3 regions of the Arthrobacter sp. NQ4 genome follow, and region 1 is predicted to be linked to each of the others. Evidence: predicted binding sites of a transcription regulator. Region 1 holds the regulator's gene; each other region holds the start of a gene.
What was found. Region 1 encodes LexA, which represses DNA repair genes until DNA is damaged. Its sites were predicted from a motif close to TCGAACANNTGTTCGA; they were not measured.

Region 2: the regulator LexA is predicted to act here: its motif matches at 1,487-1,502, upstream of PUN51_RS14530 (LexA family protein).
Region 3: the regulator LexA is predicted to act here: its motif matches at 2,842-2,857, upstream of PUN51_RS05620 (DUF6504 family protein).

The regions. Positions count from the first base shown of each region.
Region 1 is NZ_JARETC010000003.1:39,295-46,212, forward strand. It holds gene priA (bifunctional 1-(5-phosphoribosyl)-5-((5-phosphoribosylamino)methylideneamino)imidazole-4-carboxamide isomerase/phosphoribosylanthranilate isomerase PriA) at 1-311, opposite strand, end outside; gene PUN51_RS06630 (hypothetical protein) at 396-554, opposite strand; gene hisH (imidazole glycerol phosphate synthase subunit HisH) at 555-1,316, opposite strand; gene hisB (imidazoleglycerol-phosphate dehydratase HisB) at 1,313-1,939, opposite strand; gene PUN51_RS06645 (histidinol-phosphate transaminase) at 2,001-3,119, opposite strand; gene PUN51_RS06650 (LysM peptidoglycan-binding domain-containing protein) at 3,317-3,667, opposite strand; gene lexA (transcriptional repressor LexA) at 4,022-4,756, shown strand; gene PUN51_RS06660 (ATP-dependent DNA helicase) at 4,805-6,862, opposite strand; gene hflX (GTPase HflX) at 6,855-6,918, opposite strand, start outside.
Region 2 is NZ_JARETC010000008.1:123,762-130,679, reverse strand. It holds gene PUN51_RS14540 (HAD family hydrolase) at 1-544, opposite strand, end outside; gene PUN51_RS14535 (hypothetical protein) at 554-1,363, opposite strand; gene PUN51_RS14530 (LexA family protein) at 1,516-1,947, shown strand; gene PUN51_RS14525 (Y-family DNA polymerase) at 1,971-3,269, shown strand; gene PUN51_RS14520 (lmo0937 family membrane protein) at 3,376-3,522, opposite strand; gene PUN51_RS14515 (ABC transporter substrate-binding protein) at 3,822-5,000, shown strand; gene PUN51_RS14510 (matrixin family metalloprotease) at 5,468-6,244, shown strand; gene PUN51_RS14505 (VOC family protein) at 6,378-6,918, shown strand, end outside.
Region 3 is NZ_JARETC010000002.1:393,697-400,614, reverse strand. It holds gene PUN51_RS05650 (lipoate--protein ligase family protein) at 1-395, shown strand, start outside; gene PUN51_RS05645 (mycoredoxin) at 424-681, opposite strand; gene PUN51_RS05640 (SOS response-associated peptidase) at 815-1,576, shown strand; gene PUN51_RS05635 (VOC family protein) at 1,601-2,023, opposite strand; gene PUN51_RS05630 (chorismate mutase) at 2,040-2,363, shown strand; gene PUN51_RS05625 (hypothetical protein) at 2,372-2,761, opposite strand; gene PUN51_RS05620 (DUF6504 family protein) at 2,894-3,244, shown strand; gene PUN51_RS05615 (DNA polymerase III subunit alpha) at 3,255-6,770, shown strand; gene thrS (threonine--tRNA ligase) at 6,898-6,918, shown strand, end outside.

The sequences.
Region 1 (6,918 bases):
ACACCCAAATCGAGGGCTGCTTCCAGGGTCTCGTCATCGCGGAGGCCGCCCGAGAGCTCCACCTTGATGTCCAGCCTGCCCACCACCTCGCGGAGCAGGTCGGCGTTGGAGCCACGCCCAAACGCTGCGTCAAGGTCCACCAGGTGAACCCATTCGGCGCCCTGCTGCTGCCAGTTCAGCGCCGCTTCGAGGGGCGTTCCGTAGCTGGTTTCGCTTCCTGCCTCGCCCTGGACCAGCCGGACGGCCTGGCCGTTGACGACGTCGACGGCAGGCAGCAGTTCAAGTACCGGCAGGTCATGTGCGGTGGTCATACTCATCCTCGGTGTTGGTTCTTCGGTTTCGGGCAAAGGCGGGTGGAAGTCGGCGCGCTCAGGCAGTGCCGCGGAGCCCCTGGATCAGCCGGCCGGCAGCGTGAGCAGGTAGGCGGCGACCAGCGACATGGCGGCCAGGATATAAAAGGCCACCTGGGTCCAGATGGGCTTGCGCTGCTGCCGGAACGAGATGCCGCCGCCAATCAGCAGGCCGGCGAGGCCCGTCAGGAGTACGGGCCACATCTAGGCGTCACTGCCGGCGTCGGCGGCCGGGGCGCCGGAGTCAGCGGCGGCCGGCTTGCGCAGGCCTTCCACCCAGTTGCGCAGGAGCCGCGCACCGGCATCGCCGGACTTTTCGGGGTGGAACTGGGTGGCGCAGAGCGGGCCGTTTTCTACGGCGGCGATGAACGGTCCGCCATGCTCGGACCAGGTAACCAGGGGCGGCGCCATCCGGGGCTGGATGACGTCGAAGTTCCATTCCTGCACGCCGTAGGAGTGCACGAAGTAGAACCGCTCGTTTTCGACGCCGGCAAAGAGTTTCGAGCCTTCGGGGACCTTGACGGTGTTCCAGCCCATGTGCGGAACAACTTCGGCGGGGAGTGCCTCCACCTTGCCGGGCCATTCGCCGATGCCCTGCGCTTCGGTGCCGTGTTCGACGCCGGCTTCAAACAGGACCTGCAGGCCCACGCAGATCCCAAGGACCGGGCGGCCGCCTGCCACGCGCCGGCCGATGAGCCGGATGCCGTCCACGGCCTTGAGCTCGCGCATCACGGTCTCGAACGCGCCGACGCCCGGCACCACCAAGCCGTCCGCGTTCAGCACGTCTTCCGGCTTGGCGCTCAGGACCACTTCCGCGCCGGCACGTTCCAGCGCGCGCACGGCCGAGCGGACGTTCCCGGACCCGTAGTCCAGCACCGTGACCGTGGGCTTGCCCTCCGGCGACGGCAGCCTGCGCGACGCCGACGGGTCGATGATTGCCCCGTCCTTCAGGACCTGCCCGCTCACAGCGCACCCTTGGTGGACGGGATGCCCTCAACCCGGGGATCCGGTTCGACGGCGGCGCGGAGGGCGCGGGCAAAGGCCTTGAACTGTGCCTCGACGATGTGGTGCGGGTCCCGGCCGGCAATCACGTTCATGTGCAGGCAGATGCCGGCGTGCAGGGTGATGGCCTCGAACACGTGGCGGGTCAGGGACCCTGTGAAGTGGCCGCCGATCAGGTGGTATTCCTGGCCCGCCGGCTCACCCCCGTGCACCAGATACGGGCGGCCGGACACGTCCACCACCGCATTGGCAAGGGCCTCATCCAGCGGCACGGTGGCCTCGCCGAACCGGCGGATCCCTGCTTTGTTGCCCAGGGCGGTCCGGAGGACCTCGCCGAAAGTGATGGCGACGTCCTCCACGGTGTGGTGGACGTCAATGTGGGTGTCGCCGGTGGCCTTGACCGTCATGTCGATCAGTGAGTGCTTGCACAGGGCGGTCAGCATGTGGTCGTAGAACGGCACCGAGGTATCGATGTCCGATACGCCGGTTCCGTCGAGGTTGATCTCCACGAGTACGGAGGACTCGCTGGTGGCACGCTCCATGCGGGCGGTCCGGGCAGCAGCCGTATTCGATCCGGTTGGACTCATGGTGAAGGATCCTTAGTGGGAGAAGGAGTGGTTCAAGGCGACCAGCGCCGCAGTATCAAGTCTAGGCGCGAAGCGCGGCGTGGCCGGCAAGGATGCGTTCCAGGGACGTGAGGAAGGCTGTGGTTTCCGCCTCAGTGCCTGCGGTGACCCGGAGGTGGCCGGGGATGCCCACGTCCCGGATGAGCACGCCCGCGTCCAGCAGTTCCTGCCAGACCTGGTGCGGATTTTCCAGGCCGCCAAAGAACACGTAGTTGGAGTCCGACGCGGCGGGCTTGAGGCCCATCCTGGTCAGTTCGGCCACGATGCGGTCCCGCTGCTTCTTAATGTCCTCGACGTCGGCCATGAGCGCTTCGCGGTGTTCGAGTGCGGCCAGGGCGGTGGCCTGGGTGATGGCGGACAGGTGGTACGGCAGGCGGACCAGGCGCAGGGCGTCGGTGACCTCGGGTGCAGCGGCCATGTAGCCGAGCCGGGCCCCCGCCAGGGCGAACGCTTTGCTCATGGTGCGGGACACGATCAGCCGCTCACGGCCGGGCAGGAGCGTCAGCGCGCTGGGCGTTCCGTCGTGCGCGAACTCGTGGTACGCCTCATCGACTATGACGATGGCCTGGCTGTCCGAACCGGCCTCGTAGACGGACTCCACGACGTCCAGCCCAAGTCCGGTCCCGGTGGGGTTGTTGGGCGAGCAGAGGAACACGATGTTCGGCTGCAGTTCCTTGACCTGGCGCGCGGCCGACTCCGCGCTGAGGTCATAGCCCTCCGCGCGCTCCCCGGTGATGTACTGCGTGTCTGTTCCGCTGGCCAGCAGCGGGTACATGGAGTACGTGGGCGGGAAACCCAATGCGGTGCGGCCCGGACCGCCAAAGGCCTGGAGGATCTGCTGGAGGACCTCGTTGGAACCGTTGGCGGCCCACAGGTTGGTTTCATCGAGCCCATGCCCGAGGTATTCGGCCAGGGCCTTCCGGAGCGCGGTGAACTCACGGTCCGGGTAACGGTTTAGACCCGCAGCGGCCTCCGTCACGGCGGCACTGATGGCTGCGCGCACGTCGGCGGGGACACCATGGGTGTTTTCATTGACGTTCAGCAGAATGGGGACGTCCAGTTGGGGCGCCCCGTAAGGGGTCAGGCCGCGGAGGTTGCTGCGGAGGGGAAGCCGGTTCAGACGTTCTAGCTGGTCGTTCACCTGAACAGTTTAGTTGCCGCGGCAACGACCGGAAAATGTGACGGTTCCTGTTCGCCCTCGGCATGTCCCGCGGCGGCCCGCTCCAGGGCTTGCCAGCCAGCCAGGCAGGCCACTCTCGCAGAGGCCACGAACTCAGGGGTGGCGCCGGTCAGTAGACGGCCGGTCAGTGGGCGGGGACGGTCAGTGAGTGGGGACGGTCAGTGAGTGGGGACGAAGAGCTGCTGGCCCGGAAGAACGGTGCCCGCGGCAAGGTTGTTGAGCTGGACGATGTCCGCCACGACGTCCCGGGCGTCCCGGTCCGGAGCGACGGCGCCCGCAATGGCCCACAGCGACTGGCCGGACTGCACGGTCACCGTGACGGTGGGCGTCACGGCAAGGTCGGCGGCCGAGTCCGAGGCCTTGGCCGGGGAGTGGAAGAGGCCCGAAAGCGACAGCAGGAGTACGGCCAGGAGCACGAGCGGAACTCCGATCAGGACGATCCTCCCCCGGCGGGTCAGCCGCAGGGGTGCGGACGAAGGTGAAACCTGGTGAAGAGATAAAGCTGACATGAACTAAGCCCTCCTGGACTTGCCGTGCTGCCCGGGTGTCCGCCCGCTGCTGCCTTGCCGTTCATATCGCGCCGGGACTTCTCCCGGCCGCGTATTCGAATGGGGCACCTGCTGGTTAGAACACATGTTCGAACTTTGCTTGTTAAGTTTTAGCACCTATCAACGAACAATGTCGAGACTCGCTAGAACAAATGTTTGAAAAAGCAATGTGGCTGGCCTAGTTTTGAAACCACAGAACATCCACCACTGAAGTTGAACAGCAGGGTCTGACAATGACAGTGGGAGTCCTTCCGGCGGCACTGTGGAACAGCGGCACACGGAAGATCCGGCGGCAAGCGAAAGGCATTGGCGAATATGGCAGCAGCAGCCGCCGGGGGCAGGACCGCCCCGCAATCCAAGAGGACAGCCAAGGGCCTGACCCCACGGCAGAAAAAGATCCTCGAAACCATCCAGCGCTCGGTCAACGAGAACGGTTATCCGCCCTCCATGCGCGAGATCGGCGACACCGTCGGCCTTGCGAGCCTGTCCAGCGTGACCCACCAGCTCTCACAGTTGGAGAAGCTGGGTTACCTGCGCCGCGACCCCAAGCGGCCGCGCGCCATGGAAGTGCTGATGCCGCTCACGCTCGACGGCGGGGGCAAAGGCGCCGGCGCGTCTCCTGCGCCGCAGGCTGCGGGCGGCGGCGCCACGGTCACCGAACTGCCCACCGCGCTGGATACGGCCATGGTTCCGCTGGTGGGCCGGATTGCCGCCGGCGGCCCCATCCTCGCCGAACAGCTCGTGGAAGACGTCATGCCGCTGCCCCGCCAGCTGGTGGGCCAGGGCGAACTTTTCATGCTGAGGGTGGCCGGTGACTCCATGGTGGACGCCGCCATTTGCGACGGCGACTGGGTGGTGGTGCGGCGGCAGGCTGACGCTGCCAACGGCGACATTGTTGCTGCCCTGCTGGACGACGAGGCGACCGTGAAGACGTTCCGCCAGCGCGACGGACACACCTGGCTGCTCCCCCAGAACACGCAGTACGAACCAATCCTGGGCGACCACGCCACCATCATGGGCAAGGTCGTCTCAGTCCTGCGTTCGCTCTAGCCTGCGCACGCCTGCGCGGCATCCGCGCAGGCGTTGTCCGGCGGTGTCTCAGGAAGCGTCGGCACCAAGCCGGGTGAGCGCAGCCAGCGCCTTGGCGCGATCGGTGGTGGCCCAGAACGGGGGCAGCGCACCGCGCAGGAATCCCGCATAGCGTTCGGTGGCCAGCCGTGAGTCCAGGACGGCCACCACCCCTTTGTCCCCGGTAGACCTGATCAGGCGGCCGGCCCCCTGCGCAAGCCGGATGGCCGCGTGGGTGGCGGAAACGGACATGAAGCCGTTTCCCCCTGCCTGCGCCACGGCACGCGAACGCGCCGTCATGAGGGGATCGTCCGGCCGCGGGAAGGGGATGCGGTCTATCACCACCAGCCGGCAGGATCCTCCGGGAACGTCGACGCCCTGCCACAGGGACATGGTTCCGAAGAGGCAGGTGTCCGGTTCGTCGGCGAATTGCTTCACCAGGGCGGTCATGGTCGACTCGCCCTGGCAGAGAACAGTCATATTGAGCTTGGGCCGGAGGGCATCGGCGGCCTCTTCGGCGGCCCGACGCGAGGAGAACAGGCACAGGGCGCCCCCACCGGATGCCTTGATGAGTGCTTCGAGTTCTGACAGCGCTTCCGGTGACACGCCGCGGCCGGGCTTGGGCAGGTGGCCGGCGACGTAGAGGATGCCCTGCTTGGGATAGTCGAAGGGCGAGCCAACATCCACGCCCGTCCAGCTGGGGGCTCCGTCGCCTACCAGGCCCAGTCCCCCGGCCGCCGGTTCAAAGGCGGAGCCAATGGCCAGGGTGGCAGAGGTCAGCACGACGGTATGGTCCGCAAAAAGCCCCTCCCGCAGCCTCCCGGCGACGGATAGTGGGGCTATGTTGATCAGCACCGGTGCACTGTCATCGGGCGGTGAGTATCCCTGGCCGGGGTCGAAGGTGCTGGCGCGGGAAAACCACACCACTTCGCGGTTCTCGCGTGCAGCAATGAGCCTTTCGCAGAGTTCCAGGATGAGCATCAGCCGGGAACGCGCCAGCTGCCGCCCGCCGTCGGCTGTGGTGTTGCTGTCCCCTTTGGAATCGGACAACGCGGCCCGGCACGCTTCACGCAATTGGTCCACGCAGTCGAGCTGTTCATCGTTCAGCCCGTTGGGAAGCAGACCGTTCGGCGCGCCGGCAAGAGCCAGCTCCAGGTTGGCAGCTGCGGCGGTCAGGGCATCAACGGTGATGGCGGTATGTTTCCGGGCACCCGAAGCGGCAGCGTGGACCATGGCCACGGACAACTGTCCGGACACGGCGCCAGTAACCCGGTCCTGCAGTTCGTGCGCTTCGTCCACCACCACGACGTCGTATTCGGGCAGGACTGCAAGTCCCTCGAACGCGCTGACAGCCAGCATGGCGTGGTTGGTCACCACCACATCGGCGTCGGCTGCGTCCTGGCGGGCGAGTTCGCTGAAGCATTCGGCGGCCATTGGGCATTTCTGTGCCCCCAGGCATTCCATCGACGTCACGGAAACCTGGCGCCAGGCACGGTCGGTCACACCCGGCAGGAGCTCGTCCCTGTCGCCGGTGGCTGTCTTTTCAGCCCATTCGCGGAGCCGCACCACTTCCTTGCCAAGCTGCGACGATGGTCCGCCCACGGAAGCAGCGAAATGTGGAACGCTGGTGTCCTCTCCCAGGGAGAAGAGCTGACCTTCCGAGGGTTCCTCTGAAGGGAACCCGCCTTCAAGCTTGTGGCGGCAAACGTAGTTGGACCGCCCCTTGACCAGGGCAACCTTGACCGGCCGGTCCAGTGCCGGCGTGATGTTCTTCAGGAGCCGGGGCAGATCCCTGCCCACAATCTGGGTCTGCAATGCCAGCGTGGCCGTGGACACCAGGGCCGGCTTGTTGCTTTCCAGGGCATGGGCGATAAGCGGCACCAGGTAGGCGAGCGATTTGCCGGTGCCGGTGCCTGCCTGGACCAACAGGTGGTTGCCCGTTTCGATGGCCCGGGCCACCTGGCGGGCCATTTCGTGTTGTCCGGTGCGGCTTTGTCCGCCCATGCCGGCGACGGCGCGGTCGAGCAGTTCAAGAACGAACTGCTCGCCCGCCGTCTGCGCAGCTTCGCCGGCCGCGGGGTCAGTCATTGACGACGAATGGTTCCAGTTCAGACGCGAGGCCCTCCCGGACCATCACGGCAGCC
Region 2 (6,918 bases), on a different contig from region 1:
CAACGCCCGGGGAGGAGTGGGTGGTGGCGGCCAGGTGTTCGACGGCGGGCGCCACCTCGGCGAGGAAATCGTCCGGAGTGCCATCGCGGACGATGGCGAGGAACTTGACCACGGAGTCATCGTCCGTGAGGGTTTGCTTCAACGGCGCCGGGGTGAATTCGGCGAGAAGTTCGCTGGAGTCGTTTTCGATGAAGCCCGGTTCCAGGTGGAATCCGGTGAGCGTTTCCGCGGCGAACAGCGCAGCCGGGCGGAGCCCCTTGATGATGCGGCGGGCTTCCAGGACGGTCTCGATGGCCAGTGTGCGGGCGGAGACCAGGCGGTCCGCTTCAAGGTCCCACACGACGGCACCATTGGAGCAGATCACCCGGCCGGTGTGGCCCAGCTGTTCCTCCAGGGGGTGCAGCCAGCGGGGCGGGCGTCCGGTCACAAACACCAGTTCGACGCCGGCATCCCGGCAGGCGTGGAAGGCACGGATGGTGCGGTCACTGATTTTTCCGTCGTGTCCGAGGATCGTTCCGTCAATATCGCTTGCTACCAACCGCATCCTGCAAGTCTACGTGGGCGGTTGGCTCCCGTGCGCCGATTCCACGGACAGGAGCCGGGCGTAGTTCAGGCACATGCTTAGGCTTTCATCGGCCGGGGCGCTGGTGCCCTTGAGGACTACCGGGGCGCCGGCGGCAAGACGCTGGCCGCCGGGCATTACCAGCGTTTCAGCGTCGAAACTGGTTCCTTCGGGGAAGATCAGGGTGTAATCGTTCCCGTCGGCAGCCTGCAGGATGACGCATCCGGCCCCGTCCCTGTCCATGTGGCCCTTGAGCTCCACCTCGGGTCCCGTTGCGGACGTCTGACTGGAGCGGACCACGGCCTTCAGCCCATCCGTTCCCGGCAGCACCGTGGTGGGAGGCTTCGCGGAGGCCGGCACCAGCCGGAAGGCGTAACGGCCCTCTGCTCCGCCTTCCGGAGTCATGACGAAGTCCACTCCCCGGACGGCGAGCGCCACCTGCGTTTTGAAGATGTTCCCGTCACAGGGGACCTGCAGCGGGGGAAGGACTTCGGCGCCGGCCTGGCTGGCAAGCGAAACCTCTGCCGTCACCGGACCCTCGCAGGTGAAATGCACCTCATAGCCACCCGGTTCCGCGCCAGTGAATCCGAAGCTGACCGTGGTGTTCGAGCTGGTGGAACCGGCGAACTCGCCGGGCAACCTGGGCTGCAGTTGCTCTTGGGACCACTGGCGCATGTCTTCCACCCCGGAAGCACGCGGATCGGCGCCGGGCTGGGCGGCAGCGGTGGCCGGGGGCGGCGGCACTGGAGCCTGCCCCTCGGGTACCTCGCTGTACGCGCACCCCGCCAGTCCCGGCGTCATCGCCGCCGCAATCCACCAAAGCCGTACCAACCGCATCGTTTCCCCCAGAGCAGACAGTGGCCTGAGTCTAGTCCCCCCGAGCGGGACTGCCCGTTGTCAGCCCTCGGGGCTACACTGAAACTATCGAACATATTTTCGAATAAAGGTGTGTTGTGGGCGTTATTGTCGGTCCCCGCGTGATAGACGCGGGCGCCTCGTTGTTCTCGGTGCTGATTTCCCCGGTCGCGGTGGCGGCGGGCTTTCCGTCGCCGGCACAGGACTACTTCGACGGCCGGATCGACCTGAACGCGCACCTGATCAAGGACATCACCAGCACCTTCGTGGTCCGGGTGACGGGGGATTCCATGGAGGGTGCCGGCATCAGCGACGGGGACGAACTGATCGTCAACCGTGCCCTCGAGCCCAGGGACGGGGCCGTGGTGATCGCCGTCCTGGACGGGGAACTGACGGTCAAGCGCTTGCGCATCACCCGCACTGGCGTGGTGCTGCAGGCGGAGAACCCCAAGTACCCGGACATCCACGTGCCCGCACTGTCCGAGCTGACCATCTGGGGCGTTGCCACCAGGTGCCTGCACCATGTCTGAGCTGCCCGCGCTTGGGGACCAGCATGGCTAAGCCCGTCCACATGCGGCAGATGCCGCAGATCGCGCACGTGGACGTCAACTGCTTCTACGCCTCCGCCGAGCGCGCCTTCGACCCCTCCCTGGAAGGGCGGCCGCTGGTGGTGCTCTCCAACAATGACGGCTGCGCCGTGACCCGTTCCCCGGAAGCGAAGGCACTGGGCATCGCCACCGGCGAACCGTGGTTCAAACTCGCGCCGCGGGCCAAGGAGTGGGGCCTGGTGGCAAAATCCAGCAACTATGAGCTGTACGGCGACATCAGCTCCCGCGTAATGGAACTGCTGGGCAGGTACTCGGCCTGGCTGGAGGTCTACAGCATCGACGAGGCATTCCTGGGCGTCAAGGGCACCCCGGACGAGCTGCTGTCCCTTGGCCGGAGGATGAAAGAGGCAGTCCGGCGGCACGTGGGGGTTCCCGTGTGCGTTGGCATCGCCCCCACTAAAACCCTGGCGAAACTCTGCAATAAATGGGCCAAGAACAATCCCGCCTTTGGCGGAGTCTGCCTGTGGGAATCCGTTCCGGGTGACGTGCGGGAGGGTTTGATGTCCCGGCTTCCTGTCGATGAGATCTGGGGCATTGCCGGGCGGCTCACAAAGCGCCTCAATGTGCTGGGCATCGTCACTGTCCAGGACCTTGTCCGGGCGGATCCGGTAATGATCAGGGATAAGTTCTCGGTGGTGCTGATGCGCACGGTCCTGGAACTGCGGGGCACCCCCTGCATCCCGATGGAAGAAGAGCGCATCGGCCGCGACCAGCTGATTTTTTCCCGCTCTTTCGCCACCCCTGTGACCACCGCCGCCGGACTTCGGGAGGTGCTCAGCATCTACGGGCAGCAGGCGAGCGCCAGGCTCTCAAAGCACGGGCTGCAGGCAAAGGTCCTGACGGCGTTTGCTGCCACGTCCCCCTTCCGGGACCACGAGCAGGCGTACCCGTCTGTATGCGTCACGCTGCCCATGCCTACGGCGGATCCGCTGCTGCTCACCAGGGCGGCGCATGCGCTGCTGCCCAGTATCCGGGACGGGCTCAAATACGCCAAGGCGGGGCTGATGCTCACCGACCTGCGGCCCACGGGAAACCAGCCGCCCCTGGAGCCCTTCGAGAACCGGCATGAGGAACGCGGCATCGGGCCGCTGCTTGAGGATGTGAGCCGCCGCTTCGGGCGGGGCACCATCGGGCTGGGGCACGCGGGCATCAGGTCCGGGCTGGACTGGACCATGAAACGTGACATGCGCTCGCCCCGCTATACAACGCACTGGGACGAGCTGCCCTTGGTCAAGGCGGCGTGAGGGGTCAGGCGCCTGAAGAGCTCAAGGCGGCCTGGGGCTGCAAGGCGGCCTGGGGCCGACGGTTCCCGCCGCCGGACGCTGGGCCGGCGGCGGGGACGCGGGGTTGCTAGACGCGGGACCTGCCACGGACGAAGTGGAAGATCAGGACCACCACTGCGACAACCAACAGAATGTGGATCAGGCCGCCGCCAATGTTCGCGAGCAATCCGAGAAGCCAGAGAACGGCGATGATGATGGCAATCCAAAGCAACATGAGAGTCTCCTTGATTAGTTTTACAAAATCCCCATGCCGTGCACGTACCCACAATGCGGCACGCGAATCACGGCCCGCACCTGCTGATGGCGTCGAAGGCCGCCGTTGCGTCCCGGCGTCGAACAGGGCCTCCTCCGCCGGACCTCCGAACAGCGTCCCCGCACGACGATTTTTGACGCCGCACTACGCCGCGTTGAGCGTTCGCGTCGCCGCATGAACGCCCGCTACGGGGTTGATTGTGGGGCCGCTGGGCGCTCCGTAATCTCGTCTCAGCATCCACCCCAGCAAAGGATTTCCCCATGGCAAACCAGCAGGACAAAAGTCCGGAAGACCAGCACGGCTCCACCCGCATCGTCGCCGGGCAGCCCGCCAAGCCCACACGCCCGCTCGGCCTGAGGATCGGAATCGCGGCAGCCGTCCTGGCCCTCATCGGTGGGGGCGCCGCCGTCGCGTCCGCCGTGAACAGCGGGACACCGGCAGCCTCGCAGGAGGCTGCCCCGTCAGGCAACCCCGCGGCCGAACTGAAGCTCGGCTACTTTGGAAACGTCACGCATGCCCCGGCCCTCGTGGGCGTCAGCAAAGGCTTCATCAAGGATGAACTCGGCAGCACCAGGCTCAGCACCCAGGTGTTCAACGCCGGCCCGGCAGCCATCGAAGCCCTGAACGCAGGGGCCATCGACGCCACCTACATTGGGCCGAACCCGGCCATCAACTCCTTCGTGAAGAGCCAGGGCCAGTCGATCAACATCATCGCCGGCGCCGCAGCCGGCGGGGCGCAGCTGGTGGTCAAGCCGGACATCACCTCCGCCGCCGACCTCCGGGGCAAGACGCTCGCCTCCCCGCAGCTGGGCGGCACCCAGGACGTGGCCCTGCGCGCCTGGCTCTCCTCCCAGGGGTACAAGACCGGGGTGGACGGCAGCGGTGACGTGGCCATCAACCCCACGGAGAACGCCCAGACCCTCAAGCTGTTCCAGGACGGAAAGCTCGACGGCGCGTGGTTGCCTGAGCCGTGGGCGTCACGCCTGGTGCTGAATGCCGGCGCGAAGGTGCTGGTGGACGAAAAGGACCTGTGGGACGGTTCGCTGTCCGGCAAGCCGGGCGAGTTCCCCACCACCATCCTGATCGTGAACCAGAAGTTCGCGGCCGACCACCCGGACACCGTCAAGGCACTCCTGAAGGGCCACGCGAAGTCGGTCGAATGGCTCAACAGCGCTTCAGCCGGCGACAAGGCCACCGTCATCAATGCAGCCCTCAAGGAAGCAGCCGGCGCCGAACTGAAGGCGGATGTCATTGACCGCTCCCTGAAGAACATCGTCTTCACCGTTGACCCGCTGGCCGGAACCTACCAGAAGCTCCTGGCCGACGGCGTGACCGCAGGCACCACCAAGCAGGCCGACATCAACGGCATCTTCGACCTGCGCGCCCTCAACAGCGTCTCCAACGGAAAGACCTCCGCCGCCGGCCTCGGCAAGGAGTAAAGCCTCATCGATTGCTCCGTAAACGCCCTTTTGACCCCTCATAACGGCGTCTACGGAGCAATCGATGTGGCCTCGGGCCTCCACTTCGGCCCCGGAGCGGCCTGCATCCGGGGCCGCCTTTCTTGCTCAAATCCTGCGCCTTTCCCGCGGCAAGGCCGGGCAGCCCGCCCCTAGGCTGGGAGGGTTGGCCGGCGGGCGGCAGGAATCAGGGGGTGCCGGTGCACGGCTTCGGGAATGACGATAAGTCTCATCGGGACATGCCCGGCGGGTTCGCGCCGCCAAACGTCCGGCGCTCCCCCAGTGGACGCATCCCGCAATGGGCCATCGATGAAGCGTACGGACGGGCGGAGGCTCCTTCGCCCTGGCGCAGTGCTGAAGCCGGTCAAGGGCGGCGGAAGAAGTTCCGGAGCAGGGCGGGAAAAGAAGGGTTCCGGTCGAAGCGGACCGCCCCGTTGGGGACGATCCGGTTGCGGACAGTCCTTGGGATCGCCCTGGTGGTCTGCCTGTACTTCGCGCCGACACTGTTCGACCGCGTGGTTCTTCCCGCCGCAGCCCCCTACCTGCCCGGGGCGAAAATGCCGCCGCCGGGGCATGAGGCAGCCTCCGCACCCCTGGGCACGCCACCCGCAAGTACGGGCTCCGCTGCCTTTGTGCTGCAGGAGTCGCCGAAAGAGGGCCAGCGGCTGGTCGCGTACGATCCGTGCCGCCCGGTCCATTACGTTGTCCGGCCGGACAACGCGCTGCCGGGTGGCGATGTCCTGGTCCGGGAGGCAGTGGCAGCAGTCTCCCAGGCCTCCGGCCTGCAGTTTGTCTATGACGGACCCACCACGGAAGCGCCGTCGGATGACCGGTCCGCTTTCCAGCCGGACCGCTACGGAAAGCGGTGGGTACCGGTACTCATCGCCTGGTCAACGCCCGCGGAAACGCCGGGCCTTGCCGGGAATGTTGCCGGCCTTGGCGGGAGCGGTTACGTGGAGGCCGCCGGGCAGCCGCTGGTCCTCGAAGCCGGCCAGGTGCGCCTTGATGCCCCTGACCTTGCCGGCATCATCGCCAGCCGCCCGGACGGCGCGGCGGAGGTGCGCGCCATCATCATGCACGAACTGGCACACGTGCTGGGCCTGGACCACGTGAATGATCCGACGCAACTGATGTACGCGGAAAACATGGGCGTCAGGAACTTCGCTGCGGGTGACCTCGCCGGACTCGCCCTGCTGGGCAGCGGTCCCTGCGTCCCGCAGCTCTAGGACCTCCCAGATATAAGCGTGACGAATATCTGATATCGAAAAGCTCGTCTTCCCCAAATATATGAAGTACTTCACAGTGGTTACCAGGACCTGCACCGACCAACCCGCAGCCACTAACCAGAAGGACTTCACCGTGGAAACTCCCCTCTCCCATCTTGCCCACCTCGAGATCACCAGCCCGGACGTCGAAGCTTCGGCCCGGTTCTACGAGGACAAGTTCGGCATGCGCATCATCGACCGTGTGGACGGCAACGTCTACCTCCGCTGCTGGGGCGACTACTACCGCTACAGCCTGGTCATCACCGAAGGCCCCGAAGCCTCGCTGGGCCGGATGGCATGGCGCACCAACTCGCAGGAGGCGCTTGAATCCGCCGCACAGCGCATCGAAGCGACGGGCGTGCAGGGCACCTGGACCGCCGGCGGCCATGGCTTTGGCAAGGCCTACGAGTTCACCGGCCCCTACGGCCACCACATGCGCCTCTTCTACGACGTGGACAAGTTCGTAGCCGAGGCCGGGTTCGAGTCGACCTACCCGGACCGTCCCGAGCGCCGCAGCAACCACGCCGCTGCCCCCCGCTTCCTGGATCACGTCACCGTCGCCTGCTCCGACGTCCGCGGCTTCGCCAAGTGGTACAACGAGGCCCTGGGCTTCCGCGTCATGGCCTTCGTGGACC
Region 3 (6,918 bases), on a different contig from region 1:
TCGGGGACCTGTTTGCGGAGGCGCTGCGGAGCGTGGGCGTGCAGGCGGCCGTGGGTGAAATTCCCGGTGAATACTGTCCCGGCGAATTCAGTGTCCACGGTACCGACCCCGCAGACAGCTCCCGGAGGGTGAAACTGGTGGGCACCGCCCAGCGGGTTGTCTCCGGCGGCTGGCTCTTCAGCTCGGTGATTGTGGTGGAGGACTCCGCCCCGATCCGGAAGGTCCTTACCGACAGCTATGCCGCGCTCGGCCTGGACTGGGATCCCGCCACCGCCGGCGCCGCCAACGATCTGGTGCCAGGCCTGGACGTCGCCGCGGTCGAGCAGGCCATCCTTAACACGTATGCGGGCCATGCCACCCTGGAAACTGCTTCCTTCAGCAGCCTGGGGGCATGACCCGCAACAGTTGTGGTGCGGCGGCCGGTCAGGCGGCCAGGCGGCTCTTGACCTCCGCGGCGGACGGGTTGGTTGCCGCGGTGCCGTCCGGGAAGAGGACCGTGGGGACGGTGCGGTTGCCACCGTTCAGCTGCTCCACGAGTTCAGCCGTGCCGTCCACCTCTTCGATGTTGATTTCGGTGTAGCCGATGCCCTGTGCGTCCAGCTGCTTCTTCAGCCGGTTGCAGTAGCCGCACCAGGTGGTGGAAAACATGGTGATGGTGCCGGATTCGGGAGTGAAGTCCACAGGGATCTCCTATACGTCGCTTGAAAGGTTTCCTTACTGTCAACCGTAGCGTGGCCGGCGGTATTCCCCCGTGCCGGGTGGCCGCTGCGGTGCCTGGATGACAGTTTGTGGCGGGCGGTGGCAAGCTGGTGGCATGTGTGGACGCTACGTAATGGCACGCGCCGTGGGTGATCTCCTGGCCGAATTCGACGCCGGGCTGGAGGACGAGGTCACCATCCCGCCGTCCTGGAACGTGGCACCCACCGACGCGGTCCCCATCGTGCTGGAGCGGCTGGTGGATGGCGATGCCGAGCCCCGGCAGGTCCGCCAGCTGCATGTGGCGCGCTGGGGCCTGGTCCCGTCCTGGGCAAAGGATCCCGGGATCGGATCCCGCATGATCAATGCCCGGAGCGAATCCGTGCTGGAGAAGCCGGCCTTCCGGAAGGCTGTGCAGTCCCGCCGCTGCGCCGTCCCGGCGGACGGCTACTACGAATGGAAGCAGGGGCCCGGGAAATCGAAGCAGCCCTACTACGTGCACCCGGGCGGGGACCATGGGTTGGTTTTCGCCGGCCTCTACGAGTGGTGGAAGGACCCGTCCGTGCCGGAGGGGGAGCCCGGACGCTGGCTGCTGTCGACGTCGATCCTCACGGCCGACACGCCGCCGCCAGGGACGGAATCCACCATCTTCGGGAAACTGACCGAGCTGCATGACAGGGTGCCGCTGCCCATGGACAAGGCCACGATGGAGGCCTGGCTGGACCCGCAGGCGGACGATGCCGCTGCACTCGTTGACCTGGTGCGGTCAGGGGTTAAGGAGGCAGCCGCCGACTGGCAGGTGGACTCCGTGGGCAAGGAAGTGGGCAATGTCCGCAACAACGGCCCGGAACTGATCCGCCCGGTGGAAGCCCTGTTCTAGCAGCCCCGCCGGGGCCGCCGCCCGTCAGACGGTGACCGTGCCGGCGTCGTCCACTGCCCAGGTGGGGTTGTACGCCACTTCCCAGCGGAACCCGTCAGGGTCGGCAAAATATCCTGCGTAGCCGCCCCACGCCTTGGTGACGGGCTCGGCAACGATGGCAGCACCGGCCGCCGCAGCCTGTTCCATGACGCTGTCCACTTCCTGCGGGCTTCCCAGGTTGTGGCTGAGCGTGATGCCGGGGACGCCGGCGGGAGGACTGGTGCCGGCTTCGGCCTGCATCTGGGTGCTGTCCCAGAGGGAGAGCACCAGCCCATGGTTCACCTGGATGAACAGGACTTCCCCGGCAACCTCGCGGTGGACGGGCCAGCCAAGGCCGTCCACGTAGAAGGCGCGCGAGGCCTCGACACTGCGGACACCGAGGGAGATAAAGTCGACTCTGGGCTCCATGCTTCGATACTGTCAGATGATGGCGACAATTCAAGGAAACGATAGGGATGCCCGGGCCGACAGGGAACAGCTCGCTGCCGTCCGGGTTGCTGTTGACGAGGTGGATGAGCAGATTGTCACCCTCATCGCCCGCCGCGAGCGGCTGATCAGGATCGCCGGCACGCTGAAGGGTGATGACGCCGAGGTGCGCGCCCCGGGCCGGGTGGAGCGGATCATTGAACACGTGCGGGCTGCTGCCGAGAAAAAGGACATTGACCCGGACATCGTGGAGTCAACCTACCGGGCCATGATCTCCGCGTTCATTGAACTTGAACTGCGGATCCATAAAGAAAACAGCTGAGGAAGAGCTTAGAGCGCTTCCTCCACCGGCACCCCGTGCTGGAACTCCCGTCCGTCCGCCTCACTGAAGGCGGACAGGACATGCCCCTGCCCGAGCCCGTTCAACGCCGTCAGGGGAAAGCTGCCGGTGATGCTGCTCTGTGAGTGGGTGACGCCGGACAGGTCGTAATCCTCTTCGATTCCCTGGTCCCGGTTGAACGCGTAGCAGGCGATGGCCTCCCCGTTCATGAACTCAATGCACAGCCGGCGCTGCGCCGAATAATCAGGCGAGGCTCCCATCAACCCCACCACGTAGGCACCGGATACCGGTATGGTGCCGTCGATATCGAACGTGGCGACCAGGGTGGAGTCCTCGGTCTTGATGCTGGCCTGCTTCAGGAGTGCGTCATCGGTACTCATGCCAACATCCTGCTCCCTGCCGCACGCCCCGTCCACCCCCGCCTATGTTTTGATGCCATCCCGGCGTAGACTGGTTTTATTCGAATACATATTCGAATACCTGTTATGGGGAGAATCGTCCGGGAGGTGCGCATGGGCATGTTCAGCGAGTCTGTTGACGTGGTGTGCAACGAAGCCGGACAGCCGGAATCGTTGACCTGGGCCGGGGCTTCCTACACCGTCTGCGCCGAACCCCTCCGGTGGTACGAACGCCGGCAATGGTGGGCGGAGGACAGCAGGGCACCGCTGGGAAGCGGCCAGGGCGTGGTGGATCACGAAATCTGGCGCGTGCAGGTTCTGCCCTCCCGGGCAGCCTCCCGTTCCGCTGCGCCGGAAGAACCGGTCGGCGCAGAACCCCTCACCCTTGACCTGACCCGCCATCTCCGCAGCAACCGCTGGCGGCTGCTGCGGATCCATGACGCCCTCCGCCACAGAACAGCCTGACCAGTCCAGCATGAGCTTCACCCACCTTCACGTTTCCACGGCGTTCAGCGCCCATTACGGTGTTTCCTGGCCGGAGGAACTGGCCATGGCTGCCGCCGCTGACGGTGCCACAGCCCTCGCCTGTACAGACCGGGATGGCCTCTACGGAACCATCAAGCACCTCAAGGCCTGCATGGCAGCGGGCATCGACCCCATTGTGGGGGTGGACCTTGCAGTGTTTGACGACGACGGCGATCACCGAACGCAGGTGTCAGGCAGGGTGGTGGTGCTGGCCCGCGGACAAAACAACGGTGCCGGATACCGTGCGCTGTGCCGCCTGGTTTCCGACGCCCACGCAAGGACCTCGGGGAAAGCCGGGGGAGTGGTGCCCGCTGCTGTCACCCGCGCCGAACTGGCCTCCCGCACCCTGGACCCCCAAACCCTTAAGCCGGTGCTCACCGTACTGCTCGGCCCTGATTCGGATGTGGGCCGGGCCATGGGCGGACGGCGCTACCTGCGGCCCCGGACCCTCTTCAAGCAGTGGCTCGACGCCATGCCCGCCGGAACCGTGGTGGCTGAAATCGTCTCCCAACTCAGCGCACCTGGTACCCCGATGAGCACGGCGCATGCTGTGCGCATGCTCAGGCTCGCCGAGGAACACCAGGTACCGGCGGTCCTGTCCAATGCCGTTAGGTACTGCGCTGCGGACGGAGCACCAACCGCTGACGTCCTGGATTCGGCCCGGACATTGAAGTCCCTGCCCGAACTGGCAGGGGAACCACTCCTGCAGCCCACTGGCCAGGGGTGGCTGAAAACCCCGGCGCAGATGCTGGGGCTGGGCAAGGAAATCATTTCCGCTGCCGGTTATGGTGCCGCAGACCTCAAGCAGCTGATGACGCAGACGGAGGCGCTCGCCGATCTCTGCCGGATCGATCCCACCTCAGACATGGGATGGAAACAGCCCGTGGTTCCCGAAGCATCCGTTATTGGCATCAGCCAGGATCCGCACGCTGAACTCATCCAGCGTTGCCATGCAGGAATCGGCCGGAGGTTCCCGGGCGCCACTGGCAACACGGAGAAGGAGATCCTGGCCCGCCTGGACCATGAGCTGGGGATCATCGACAACCTGGGCTTCTCCTCGTACTTCCTCACTGTTGCCGAGGTGTCCCGGATGATCCAGGACATGGGGGTCAGGGCGGCAGCAAGAGGATCGGGAGCATCCAGCCTGGTCAATTACCTGATCGACGTCAGCCATGTGAATCCCCTCCAGCACGACCTGATCTTTGAACGTTTCCTCTCCAACGACCGCGCCACCCTTCCGGACATCGACATCGACGTCGAAAGCGCTGAACGCCACAACGTCTACCACCGCATCTTCGAACGCTTCGGCTCTGAACGGGTAACCCTGATGAGCATGCAGAACGGATACCGCGCCCGTGGTGCCGTGCGCGACGCCGGCCTGGCGCTGGGCATGGACGAAGACGAGGTGGGGGAGATCGCCAAGCAGCTGTGGCGGTTCTCTGCACGGAAATTCCGGGAAGCACTGCAGGAAAAACCGGAACTGCGAGAGTTTGCCGGCCGGGTGGAGCAACGCGACGCCCATGGCAACCAGCAACTGGACCTGCTGGTGGACCTGACCGAACGGCTCGACCGGCTGCCCCGCCACATATCCATGCACCCGTGCGGCGTCATCCTGGGTGATGCCACCCTCCTGGACCGCACCCCGGTCCAGCCCAGCGGTCTTGGACTGCCCATGAGCCAGTTCGATAAACATGACATGGACCCCATGGGCATGCTCAAACTCGATGTCCTGGGTGTCCGCATGCAAAGCGCCATGGCGTTTGCGGTCCGGGAGATCATCAGGATCCATCCCTCCAGGGAGGAAGTGGTCAAGGCGGGGAACCACCCTGCGGGCCCGGAAGGTTCCGGCCCCGACTACATTGCCGCCAACGGCCGGATAGACCTCAACGCCGTCCCCCTCGACGACGAAGCCACCTATGAGCTGATCAGGAGCACGCATACCCTTGGCTGCTTCCAGATCGAATCACCCGGGCAGCGGGAACTGATCGGCAAAATGGCGCCGCGGGAGTTCAACGACCTCATCATCGATATTTCACTGTTCCGCCCGGGACCGATGAAATCGGACATGGTGCGGCCCTTCCTGGAACACCGGCACGGATTCGCCCCTGAGGTCTACCCGCACCCTGACCTCAAGCCGGTGCTGCAGGAAACCCACGGGGTCACCGTCTTCCACGAGCAGATCCTGAAAACCCTCCACGTCATGACCGGCTGCGGCCTGGCAAAAGCCGACGAATTCCGCCGGGCACTCAGCAGCGAGGCCGGAGAAGCGCGGGTGGAGGAGTACTTCCGGTGCCACGCCAAGGCCAGGGGGTACGCCCCCGAGGTGGTGGACAAAGTGTGGGGGACGTTGAAGTCCTTTGCCAGCTTCGGCTTCTGCAAAGCCCACGGGGCTGCTTTCGCTGTCCCCACCTACCAGTCCGCCTGGCTCAAGACACACCACCCGGAAGCCTTCCTTGCAGGATTATGGGAGCACGACCCCGGCATGTACCCCAAACGGCTGCTCGTGGCCGAAGCCCGCCGGCTGGGCATCCCCATCCTTCCCCTGGACATTAACCGCAGCAAAGCCGAATACCGGGTGGAGCGGATCGGGACAGGCAGGGACGCCGGCAGGCTGGGAATCAGGCTCAGCCTGAACGGGATTTACGGCCTCTCTGCTGCAGAACTGAAGCGGATTGTCGCCGGCCAGCCCTATGACTCACTTGCGGATCTCCGGGCGCGCTCGCGGCTCAGCAAGCCAAGCATCAGGCGCCTTGCACAGCTGGGGGCCTTTGATTCCCTGCACCGCGAAGCCGGAGGCACCGCCAACCGCGCGGACCTGGTGCACCATTTGCAGCAGCTTGAATCAGCCAATGGCCCGCGGAAAGGCTTTGGGGTGCTGGAGGGGCAGCTGTCCCTTCCCCTGGGCGACGTCGAACTGCGCAACATCAAACCTGGACTTCCCGCCCCCACAGTGGTGGACAACGTCAGGGCGGAATTGGATCTCATGGCCGTCGATGTCAGTTCCCACCTGATGGACAGCCACAGGCCCCTGCTGGAAAGGCTGGGCGTCACCACTGCCGACAAACTCCTCAGCCTGCGCAACGGGACCGAAGTGCTGGTGGCAGGGGTACGGGTGGCCACCCAGACTCCTCCCATGCGCGGCGGCAGGCGGGTGGTGTTCATCAGCATCGACGACGGCACCGGCTGCGTGGATTCGGTCTTCTTCCACGAGGCCCAGGAAAACGCCGGTCCGCTTCTGTTTGGAACCCGCCTGCTGCTGATCCGCGGGACCACCCGAAGGACGGGTCCGCGGGGCATCAGCATCAGCGCGAGCATGGCCTGGGACCTAGGCAAAACGGACAGTTTGCCCTTGCCGGAGTCCATTGGCGGGTCCACCGGGGTGTCCGGCCCGGAGGCCTTCGGCGATGTGCCACATCCCCTGGATGGCATCAGCAGGACGCTGGCGATTACCGGGTTCAACGGGTAACCGCGGTTCCGCACCCCCGTGCGCCGCGTTGGTCGGCCCATACCGGAACCGATAGCATTGACGGTGGCTGGCTGTGGTCCCCGTATGCCACAAGCTATGAAGCCTCAACTTTGAATAGGAGACACCCGTGTCAGATGCCCAGCAGATC